Pelagibaculum spongiae: one gene and its partner. The protein of the gene in region 2 interacts with the protein of the main gene of each other region in a pairwise test. Links are inferred from orthologs where the notes say so. Each region holds a gene or a part of one and is shown on either strand. Other genes may lie near its edges.

Region 1 (5,755 bases), on a different replicon or contig from region 2:
CAATAGCTTTAGAAAAAATACAGCAGATAGATAATCAGTCATTCCCTTGTCATGGATTGTCGGTAAACTGATTCACTATTGGTTTGCTGAATCAGAAAAATAATAATGAAAAAGACCTCGATTCTAATCATGTCAGCCTCTCTGGCAATTGGTTTAAGTGCATGTAGCAGTAGTGACGATCCAACGGTAAATGGACCGGATCCAGGAGATAACGTCGGCAGCATATTTACCATCAGCTCAAATGCTGGCGAATACCCTTTAATTGATCAATCTCTTTCTATCGAGTCATCTTCTAACGACAATTTGAAATGGACCGTTACTCGGGCTAACGGCGAGCTAGTTATCCCGCAGACGACCAACCCACTGCAATTTGCACCGTCTTTAACGGGCGTCATTACGATTCAGGCAACCATTGGCGAAGGTGAGCAACTGCAGCAGCAAAGTCTATCCGTTACGGTGTGGCAGCCTTTAAATAAGCAATTATCGGCGCTTGAAAACTTTCCTAGCGCTTATTATGTCACTCAAGACGGATTTGCCACCGCTTCTGGCGGCCGGATTAATTTTGATGGCGGCAGCACATTGCATATTCGCCACAATGAACAATCCCAACTAACGCTCACCAACAATGCACTGATTCTGGCTGGAGAAGATCAGCAGCAGCTAATTCTAAACGGATCGATTGCCTTGGATAGCAATGCCATTTTGCGCGCTAGCTACAGTCAAATTGAAGGTAATATTCAAGCACAACGCGGCGGAATTGAGATCAGCAATAGTCGCCTGAGCGGTAATGTTGATTTGTCTGCAAGCCTTACTCAACAAGGCTTCATTAACGACAATGGCAGCATAAAACTACAGAGCAATGACTTTCTGAAAGATCAGACAGTTTCCATTGGCTACATCAACAGCCAAATACAAGGCAATGTCTTTTGTGGTGATTCAAACAATCTGAATCTACAAAAAACCGGTGAGCATCAAATTTCAGACAACCAATTTTTTGGAACGGTCACCGATGTTTCTGGAGATCTTTCGCTAGAACAACTACCTAACAATCAGTGGAAAACAGACGCTAGCAAAGAAACACGCTGTCAAATTTAAATAAGACATGATGTAGTTTTTAAAAGACCAAACTGTCTATTTCAAGTTTGGTCTTTTTTTATACCCAAACCATTTCAACACGCACTTTCACCTTGAAGCGTTTTGGGTATAGAATGCACGGCTAATTTCAACAAGCTGTTGTTTCATGTCCTCTAGTAGTTTTTTAATCCCGAGCTTAGGCTTGCTCAGTATCGCAGCCACTGCCGCATCGGTTAGATATGCCAAGAAAAAACAGCGCGATGAAGCAGACCGTCAACGCATACTGAAGTGGGTTGAGCAGCGCCAACAAGCCATTAATAGAAAAGAAAATCAAATTTCAAAACGGTTAACTAGAAGCAAAGTACCTGCGATAAAACCTTCCTCTGATTTAGATATCACTAATAATTAATCATTCTGTCATCGAAATAGCATCTTGATATTCTTAAGTAAACTCTAAATAACGTTGAATATATTAGGAGTGCCTTATTATGCTTTGGTTAGAGAGGATTATCGCAATCACTTTATTGGTATGCATTGTTGGGTTAATTATTCCGATGCTGTTATTGAGGATAAAACTAGAACAGTTATCTTCCAAAACAGCAGAGCCGAGCAAATAAAAAAGGCTCAATCGAAACCGACTGAACCTTTTGCTTAAAGCATTACCAAGATAGGTAAAACAATATAGCTATGCACCACCTTCTGGTGGCGACATTGGGCTTACTGCACCACCGGTTAGCTTGCCAATTTCCTGGTCAATAAAGAACAAGCCTTTTCCATCGGAACCAATCAGCTCTATTTTATCTAGAATACCTTTAAACAGCGTTTCTTCTTCGTGCTGCTCAGAGACATACCATTGCAGGAAGTTAAAGCTGCTGTAGTCCTGTGAAGTAAATGCAGTATGTGCCAACTGATTAATGCTTCGAGTGACCAGTTGTTCATGCTCATAGATATCTTTAAACACGTCAGCCAACGACTCCCAGCTTGCTGGTGGCGCTTCAATCGCACCCACAGCCGGCATAGTGCCTGTTTCACTCACGTACTTAAACAAACGGCGCATGTGCTGCATTTCTTCATCTGCATGCAGCAACAAGAATCCTGCAGCACCTTCAAAACCTTTGTCTTCACACCAAGCGCTCATTTGCAAATATAAGTTGGAAGAATAAAATTCCAGGTTAATTTGCTCATTAAGCTGTTTGACCATTTTCTCAGTCAGCATTCGAATCTCCTTTTTCCCGTTTAAATCGGGCAAAGTAATTACGCTCCACCCTTACATTGGGTAGGATCAGGAGCTTGAGCCTTTCGCTCACTCCATTCAGTCGCGGTATAAGTATGCATTGCTAGCGCATGCACACCATTAGCCAGCTCTTCAGCTAGCAATTGGTTTACCGAACGATGTCTTTGCAGCAAGCGCTTTCCGTCAAACTGGTCACTGACCACAACTACTCGGAAATGAGATTCTGAATTGGGTGGTACGTTATGACGGTGACTTTCATTTTCCACTTCCAGGTGACTGGGTGAAAGCCCCTGACTCAGTTTCTGTTCAATTATTTGTTGTAACTTCATAGTATCCTGAAAGCTTAAATCAACAGGTCAGCACACCTGTCGGTGGACTGGGCAAGCATAACATAGACCAGAGATCGGTAAGGTAATTCAGACCAACTTCACCAGTCAAAAACACAGCCAACCAACAAGCAAGCATCTGCCAATCTATCAAGCCGAGCCATCATTTGACTTTAACTTTTGCAGTTGTCGATCAAAGCGATCAATAGTTTCTGCCACACCATATCTTTGTATTTGAGAAGCGAACTGCGACCGGTAACTTCCAACCAAACTAATGCCTTCAACGGTTAAATCTCTGATCAGCCAACGCTTATCAATGAGCACCAACTTGTAAATTAGCTTTACCGGTGGTGCGCCATTAGAAAGATATAATTCGGCTTTAACTTTCGCACGATTACTTTTTTTATTTAATCGAGCAGGATGAAATTCAATTTTTTCATTACGATATAGAGTAAATGCTTTGGCATAGGTACGAATTAATACCTCTGTCAGTATCTGTTGAAAGGCCATTATTTGCTGCTGATTCGCTTGACGGCCGTATTTCCCCAAAACTCCCTTAGCCAATCCTTTCGCATCAACCAATGGCACAATGTTTTTTCTCATCAACCTTCGAGCAAATACTGGATCTTGCTTCAGCTGGTCTTGATGCTGAGTCACCAGTTGAATCAACTTTGAAGACTCTCGAGAGAGCATGCTTGATGGGTCTTCTAATGCAAAAACTGCAGGCGACAAAAGTACGAGTAACAATAAGGTTAGCGTTCTGATCAAAATAAATACCTCACATTAACTCTTTAATTAATTTTAGTTCGCAACAAGTCAAGTTTGGATCACATGACAACTAAAGATAGATCACACATCACAAACGGTAATTACATTATTATCAGTGGGTAATTACCAAGCAATTCTTAGTATACTAGTAGCTTAAAGATATTAGTCATCTAAAATACTAGTATTCTGGCCTACCAATAGCATAAACTACTTAATTAATGGATATTTTTATGATCAAATTTATCTAACAACCTACCACCTTCGGCGGCACTTTTCATAACCAAAGAGAAAAAGAAATCCACTGTTAAAATTCGTCGATATTGAAAAACCAAATAGAAACTTTACGCATAAAAAAAGCCGGCACTGCCGACTTTATTAAAACCAAATATTCAATTACTTCTCGATATCAAAATCAGCACCCTTCCAGGCAAAAATACCACCCGGATAGCGATAAACATTTTTATAGCCCAACTTTACAGCCCAATCCGCACCATTATGGCTACGGCCACATTTTACAAAACCACAGTAAACCACAATCATTGTTTCTTTATCATTACCTAATAATTGAAGGTAATCTGATTGCGTTTTATTGGCTGTTTTTTGACTATCCCATTGCAACATGTCTTTGATCGGAAACTCAAAGCTAACTGCACCCGGCACATGGCCTTTTACATAGCTACCTTTGTACGGCATCGCATCGATCACCAACATTTTCTGGCCAGCATCCATCTTGGCCTTCAATTCAGCCGTAGTGATTAATTGATAGCCACTTTTTTGAGTATCTCTCACTAACTTAACTGCAATAGATTCTGCTTGTACCTCTTTTTCAAATTTACTATCGAGTAAACCTGCATTAGCCGCGCCACCAAAAAAAACAACCGGCAATGAGATACACAATGATGCGAGCATTAACCTAAATGACATATTAGCCTCCAACAACCAAACAAAAAATCAAAATCTCAAACAACTATTGGCTTGCGAATTCGACTCAAAACAAAAACCATAAAAATCGATACGACCATCGATATAATGACCGCCAAATTAATCGGCAAGGCTCGATAGGTTTTATATTCGATACTTTCAGGCGATAAGCAACCGCAGTCTACTGCTAAACCAAGGTATTGAATTAAAATAGAAATCGAGGCGAGGGAGATAAGCGGGATAAGTAATATCCAAAACGGCATACGACGAAATAATGCCAAGATAGAACAGACACCCAACCCACCAGTCAGCAGGTAGCTAATCGGCAAAGATAGTAAGCCTGGAAGGCCTAAATCCTCCAATAGCACATTGGTCTGATGAATATTAACCAGTAAATAGATAGAAAATACTGCTGCCAGAAGCGCTAGCAGCTTAATTACTTCTTTGACATAAAGCAGCCCTAAATCCAAACCTAAGCAATAGATTCAAAGTGCCACACTTTGATTAAGGTTATTTTGATTTCAGCCAAACAGTTGAGTGATTTTTCTTTTTTATTCAAATGGTTTGACCAAAAAAAAGGCCGGGAAATTTCCCGGCCTTTTTTTGCGCACTACTGAAACAAACTAAAAGCTTATAGGCTCATGCTAAAGTCATAGCGCATACCAAAATCAACAGAAGTTGTTTCTTTATTATCAGTATCGGCGTCATCGAGACGCAATGAAGTCCACAAACGAAGCTGGTCATTCATTTGATGCTGCACTGACAGCAACACACCATTTGTTTTGTCACCTGCGGCATTATCTGTATCAAGATTATAGTAATGACCGATTAACGTGTTTTTACCCATAGAGTAAGAACCCGACAAATCATAAGCTTTAGGATCTGCACCAGTGGCATTATCACGATCTACATAAGATGCTGAGATATATGCCGAGCCAAACTTGTAACCTACAGCAATACCCGCCAGCTTATCGGAGCCATTTGAATCATCTAGTTTACGTTCTTGATAAGCCACGCCTACAGTACAATTACTTTCTGATATTGATGCTGAAAGACCATAAAGCTCGAGGTTATCTCTGTTATTACTAGTGCTACTCGTATCGTCTTCACCATCAAATTGGTTATCAACTTGAATAGCAACAGGGCCGATAGAATTGGTATAACTAATCAAGTTACCTAAACGAAAGCCACCACCAATAGCACTATAGCCACCTGGTGTTCCGTTGTTACCGATATCTGTTACTGCGCCGACATGGTTATAAAAACCACCCCACTGCTGGCCAACACCAATTTTACCAAGTGCTTTATGACCCACTTGAACATAAGCTAATCGGCCATCACCGAAGTCAGCATTACCTCCAATTCTGACTGCCCACTCACCGCGAGCTGTCGCAGTCCAGTCACCATGGCTGGTGCTGGTACGAATACCGAT
Region 2 (5,687 bases):
TTCAGTCTGACCAACAAAAATATTTGCTGTTGCAGATAAAGATTCAGTACGGCTAGTGCCCAACGCTTTTTGCAGTGCGCCACCTAAAATATTAACGACTTTCTGCATTACACCTAGGTAATAAAGAACCGAGATTAAAGCAGAGAAGAAAATAATAATGGGCAATACATTGATTGCAAAGATAAAGCCAACTTTAAATCTAGCTAAATCACCAAACAGAAAGCCAATACCGTCATTTGCATAAATGATAATATTGCTCACAGCACCAGAGATAGACTCCAACACAGATTGACCGAAGGGAACATACAGAACGAAAGCACCGAAACACACTTGTATCGCGAAAGCGCCACCAACCGTACGTAACTTGATGGCTTTGCGATTATCAGAAAGCAACAGAGCAAGGCCAATCAGAACGGCCATGCCAATTAAGCTCATTATAAGCTGCATAATACTTATCAACTCCTAAGATTATCTAGTAAACCATCGGGCACCGATACCCATATAATATGAGGGCATCTAGGGACGCTCGAGGCGATGCCATTTTGATTCCTTTCATCAGAATCTTTCCTGACTTGGGGCGGTTTTTTCTGAGAAAAAATATTTTTTAATAAACACTCCCCCACTCAACAAAACTACAACTATCTCAATCTAATAGTAAAAATCAGCTTCCAAAAATACTAAGTCACGGTTTTTTATAAAAACAAATCAACGACCAATACTTTAAAAAACTTTATTTAAAAAAGAGACATTACTGGAAGAGAATTTCAACCCAACAAAATTTGATATTAACCTGACAGAAAAGCAGGTGATTTTTTTATTTAATTAACCAATTATTTAATTAATAACCAGAGGTAAAGCAAAGGTTGTCACTTGGAGAGAATAATCGACTCACTAACATTAACAGAAGTCGTCGTAATATCACTGCTCTCGAATCTTCACTTTTAACAAAACCACGCTCTACAGCCACTACTTGCAAACCCACTATTCGTTGAGTCTGACTGACAGGAAACAGATCAAGCCAAAATTCGAGCAGAGCCGAGCAATAACAAAGATTAAAGGTTATTTAAAAACAGATGGATAGCAGAAGATGAAAATCAAACGGATAAGATAAAAGTAGAATGAACAAACCAAACAAGAGAAAAAAAACAAGGGGTGCTGCCACACCCCCAGAGACTGCTATCTGGAGTTCGAGGGGTCAAACCCAGATTTTACCGCGTAGGAGAGAGCCAATCGCGCCCTACCGCAATCGACATGCGAATGATAACAGTTATCATTTGCATGTCAAACCTCATATATATACGCATCGGCTTCCTGCCTCCTTGCGCCATACATTCCGTCCATGGAAATAAAAAAGCCGAGCAATGTGCTCGGCTTTTTTTATAGTGCTATGAAGCTTGTTTAGCTGGATTTACAGCTTGTCAGCTTCTTCTGACAGGTAGCTCGCAACGCCGGTAGGAGATGCATCCATACCCTTATCGCCTTTGCTCCAACCTGCAGGGCAAACTTCGCCGTGCTCTTCGTGGAACTGTAGCGCGTCAACTATACGGATCAGCTCATCCATGTTACGACCTAATGGCAGGTCATTAACGATTTGTGAGCGAACAACGCCGTTTTTGTCGATGATGAATGCGCCACGGAAAGCAACGCCGCCATCTGATTCAACGTCGTATGACTTACAGATACCGTGAGTCATGTCAGCAGCTAAGGTGTACTTAACTGGGCCGATACCACCCTGATCTACAGGAGTATTACGCCATGCGTTGTGGCTGAAATGTGAATCGATAGAAACACCGATAACTTCAACACCGCGCTCTTTGAACTGTTCCATACGGTGATCCAGAGCAATTAGCTCTGAAGGACATACGAAAGTGAAGTCCAGTGGATAAAAGAATACCAGGCCGTACTTGCCATCGATTGCAGTTGACAGCGTGAACTCATCAACAATCTCGCCATTACCTAATACTGCAGGAACGGTAAAGTCAGGGGCTTTCTTACCAACCAGAACACTCATTTTTATCTCCTAATTAGAATTTTCAATATTCAGTATTTGAACGATTTGGGAGCAACTCCCGAATCAATGAGCAACAGCCTATACCAAAAACTTGATAAATAGTTATTTGGAATTTTCTATGATACCGATTGATACAGCCAATCATTGTTACTTTCAAACCAACACTTAAAAAACCCATTAAAAAAAACACAAACTAACAAATACTTACACCGCCGCTTCTTCAATAGAGAGCGAAACCGTCATATTAAAAGTGGTTATTGCATAAAACGAACAATCATACGCAAAAAAAAATGGCTGACACTCTATATAGAGCACCAACCATTTTTTTAGCAGCAGGCTCTTTAAAAAAGCCCGATTCAATTATTCTGAATCTGGTGCTGCTTGGTCAATCAAGGTTTTCAGCTCACCGTTTTCGTACATCTCGGTGATAATATCGCAACCGCCAACCAACTCACCTTTAACCCATAACTGAGGGAATGTAGGCCACTCGGCATATTCTGGCAAAGTCTGGCGAATCGCTGGGTTTTCCAGAATATTAACAAACGCAAATTTCTGGCCACAAGCCATCAAAGCTTGGGACGATCGCGCTGAAAAGCCGCACTGAGGCATCTGAGGAGATCCCTTCATGTAAAGCAAAATCGTGTTTTGCTCGATCTGTTGTTTGATCTGATCAACTACAGCCTGATCCATGTTCCACCTCGATAACAGCCTCCCGAAATGGGAGCGCGATAAAAATTTGCAGCATTTTAACTCAGCCAGCGCACCGGGTCAGCCACAATATTCATAGGGGTACTCAGTTCCCCCGCCTTTTGTCTGCCCGTCATTACCAATTAGAACAACTCATAAAATTGTCAAAACCGGAAAAACCATCATAAAACGATCATCTTGCTTAACAATCTTCTAATACGAAGCGTTTAGAGGTAACGATTACTACCCCTTACGACTGGAAATTGATCTCGATCAGTATACAATCGCTGCATACATTTCGGTACTGCCACCGAATCGCGAACAAAATAAACGATCTCAGGAGAGAATCATGGCTTTTGAATTGCCTGCACTGCCTTATGCAAAAGACGCTCTGCAACCACATATTTCTGCAGAAACTCTGGACTTCCACCACGGTAAGCACCATGCAACTTACGTTGCCAAGTTAAATGGCCTGGTTGACGGTACTGATATGGCAGACAAGAGCCTGGAAGAGATCATCAAGAGCTCAACCGGCCCTGTATTTAACAATGCAGCTCAAATCTGGAACCACACTTTCTACTGGAACAGCTTGAGCCCAAATGGCGGCGGCGAGCCAACAGGTGAACTGGCTGCAGCCATCACTAAAGCATTTGGTTCTTTTGCAGAATTCCAAACTCAGTTTAACGACAAAGCAGTGAACAACTTCGGTTCTAGCTGGACTTGGTTAGTAAAGAATGCCGATGGTTCTTTAGAAATCGTTAATACCAGCAATGCTGCAACACCTATCACTGGCGACCAAACGCCTCTGATCACGGTTGATTTGTGGGAACACGCTTACTACATTGACTATCGCAATGTACGCCCTAACTACTTAAATGGTTTCTGGGCATTAGCAAACTGGGAATTCGCTTCTGCGAACTTCGCAGCGTAATTTCTTTTAAAGTAGCGAGCCTTTAAAGCGAGTTACTTTGAAAATAAAAAACCGCTAGAGTGTAAAAACTTTGGTGGTTTTTTTTATTTTATCCAGCCTAAAAAGTTGATTCACCAGCAACTCCCTCGCATCCATTACAAGTACAAACTCTTTTAAACGCGCGTACCACATTGATTACTTCAATGTACGCTATCAATACTTGGAAGGTTTTTGAGAACTGGCAAACCAATAATTCTGCCAGGCATAATTTACTTTATAATCTTGTCTGATCATCAACAACAATCAAGCATCTCGCTAGTCAAACAGAGAACTATCTCCTAGTCCGTTCACCCAAAGCTGCTTCAGTAATTCTGCATATTTCTCTAATGCATTTCTGCTTCCTACTGCGCGGTGAAACTTATTTCCGCCACGGCTCATAGTTTGCATCCAGCCATGCTTGTCAATATCGAGTCGGTCAATAATTGGAGGGAGTGAGGGATCCATAGCAGTTTTTCCTTTGCGGATAATTCGCGCTGTCTGATCAACCAGTTCCAAATAATCTTTATAAGAGAACGGAATCTTTTCCTGCAAAGGATCTTTGCTATGAAATGGTTTAAGTTTTGGCTTTACACTAGTTTGTTTAAACGCTTTTAGGTTCGTCTTTTTTGTCGAATTTCGTTTTCTTTGGATTCGCTGTTGAATCGAAGTGTATTCAGACTGCTCAGGCGTTTTAGCTATACCTGCTCGAAGTGGGTTTAGGTCGACATAGGCCATGCACGTTAAAATAGCTTGCTGATCAAGCAGTGCTTGCACTTTAAAACGCCCTTCCCAGAAGTGACCAGTACATTCATCTTCCGCATTGGCCATTCTTGCTAGTGGCTCATTTAAACTGCGCATAAACCAGCTAATATCAGTTAATCTTGCTCGGTACTCTTCAACAAAACTTTCCGCATATTTCACTTCAGATGGCATTAAATTATCGCCGGCCAAATATCGCTGAACAATCTCTGGGCCTTGGTAAACCTTGCACCAACGTTGCAGTACCTCATCACCGCGCCAAGACATAGCTTTTTCTTTATTAACACAAAGCACTAAATGATAGTGGTTACTCATCACCGCATAACTAGCAATTTCAATAGAAAATGCATTTGCTAATAATGCCAGTCGTTTTACAATCCAGTCACGACGATGCTCAAAACTTTCACCGGTATCAGGATCAACCCCACATAACCACGCTTTGCGACATACCCTACTCACGCAGTGGAACCAATGACAATAATCTAGGTTCATAGCAGAGCGACGAGGGCCAACACGGGCAATTTCTACCTTATTGGTGTCACGAGCAGAAATATTGTTTTTGGAATCAACAGAAATGTTTGATGATGCGGAATTAAAATTATGACCTGTCATAGCACTGCTTACCTACGCTATTGAAGTTCCACTAGCATAGAAAACAAAAGCCCTGCTGAAAAATTAAAATAATTAATCTTCATCAGGGCTGTATTAATAAAATTATGCCTGGCAGGTTTTTCTGGTGGATAGCAATGTTCTCCTTAATTAATAGCCTTCAACTATCAGCTCTAAGCACAACCTAAATTTTTCTAATATTTCTTTGTGATTGTAAGACTTTAGCTTGCAACTTCCAGCCCCTGTTAATTCAACTAAAGCTTGAATATCATTACTATATTTTAGGTTAAATTTAACATTATCTATCTTGTGCCTTCGGTTCGATATTAATTCTTCAAAATCAGTACGTATATCCTTTTTCCCTGATACGCTAATTTTCGCGAGGCCACCAACAGGAGTATGAATGCCCAAAGAAGATATATGTGTAATAGTTGTCCTACCCAGCTGGCTTTCTATTTGCTGCAACCATTTTAGAGGATCGACATCAATATCTGCTACCACAACCCCTAACCCTAACAAATTATGCAACTTTGCTAGAAATTTCCGAAGTGAACGAGGTGGTTCCGTTATACATAATAATTTAGAACCGTTCTGCCAATTAAATTTACACGTGTAATACGCTACAGTCGTTTGCTCTGATTGATTACCAAAAGGATCTGTTACTATGGATTT

The links.
Region 1: the proteins of grxD (region 2) and DC094_RS05930 interact in binary tests that used the Escherichia coli proteins (3 or more experiments, as listed by UniProt). The link is inferred for Pelagibaculum spongiae from one-to-one orthologs.

Annotation. Positions count from the first base shown.
Region 1 is NZ_QDDL01000001.1:1,369,624-1,375,378, forward strand. Bases 984-3,843 are described here. They hold DC094_RS05930 (BolA family protein), read right to left. Parts: upstream 2,638-3,843; coding sequence 2,329-2,637; downstream 984-2,328. Other genes in these bases: DC094_RS05915 (hypothetical protein), read left to right, coding at 984-1,095; DC094_RS05920 (hypothetical protein), read left to right, coding at 1,241-1,483; ftnA (non-heme ferritin), read right to left, coding at 1,760-2,290; DC094_RS05935 (MlaC/ttg2D family ABC transporter substrate-binding protein), read right to left, coding at 2,785-3,402; DC094_RS05940 (rhodanese-like domain-containing protein), read right to left, coding at 3,796-3,843. Also shown: more of DC094_RS05915, read left to right, coding at 106-983; more of DC094_RS05940, read right to left, coding at 3,844-4,326; DC094_RS05945 (hypothetical protein), read right to left, coding at 4,362-4,793; DC094_RS05950 (porin), read right to left, coding at 4,955-5,755. UniProt on the Escherichia coli protein: Transcriptional regulator that plays an important role in general stress response. Has many effects on cell morphology, cell growth and cell division. Acts by regulating the transcription of many genes, including dacA (PBP-5), dacC (PBP-6), ampC and mreB.
Region 2 is NZ_QDDL01000003.1:332,419-338,105, forward strand. Bases 1,037-3,828 are described here. They hold grxD (Grx4 family monothiol glutaredoxin), read right to left. Parts: upstream 2,702-3,828; coding sequence 2,372-2,701; downstream 1,037-2,371. Other genes in these bases: DC094_RS10460 (peroxiredoxin), read right to left, coding at 1,409-2,011; DC094_RS10470 (Fe-Mn family superoxide dismutase), read left to right, coding at 3,048-3,629. In the rest of the region: DC094_RS10450 (NupC/NupG family nucleoside CNT transporter), read right to left, coding at 1-447; DC094_RS10475 (transposase), read right to left, coding at 3,924-5,018; DC094_RS10480 (hypothetical protein), read right to left, coding at 5,166-5,687. UniProt on the Escherichia coli protein: Monothiol glutaredoxin involved in the biogenesis of iron-sulfur clusters.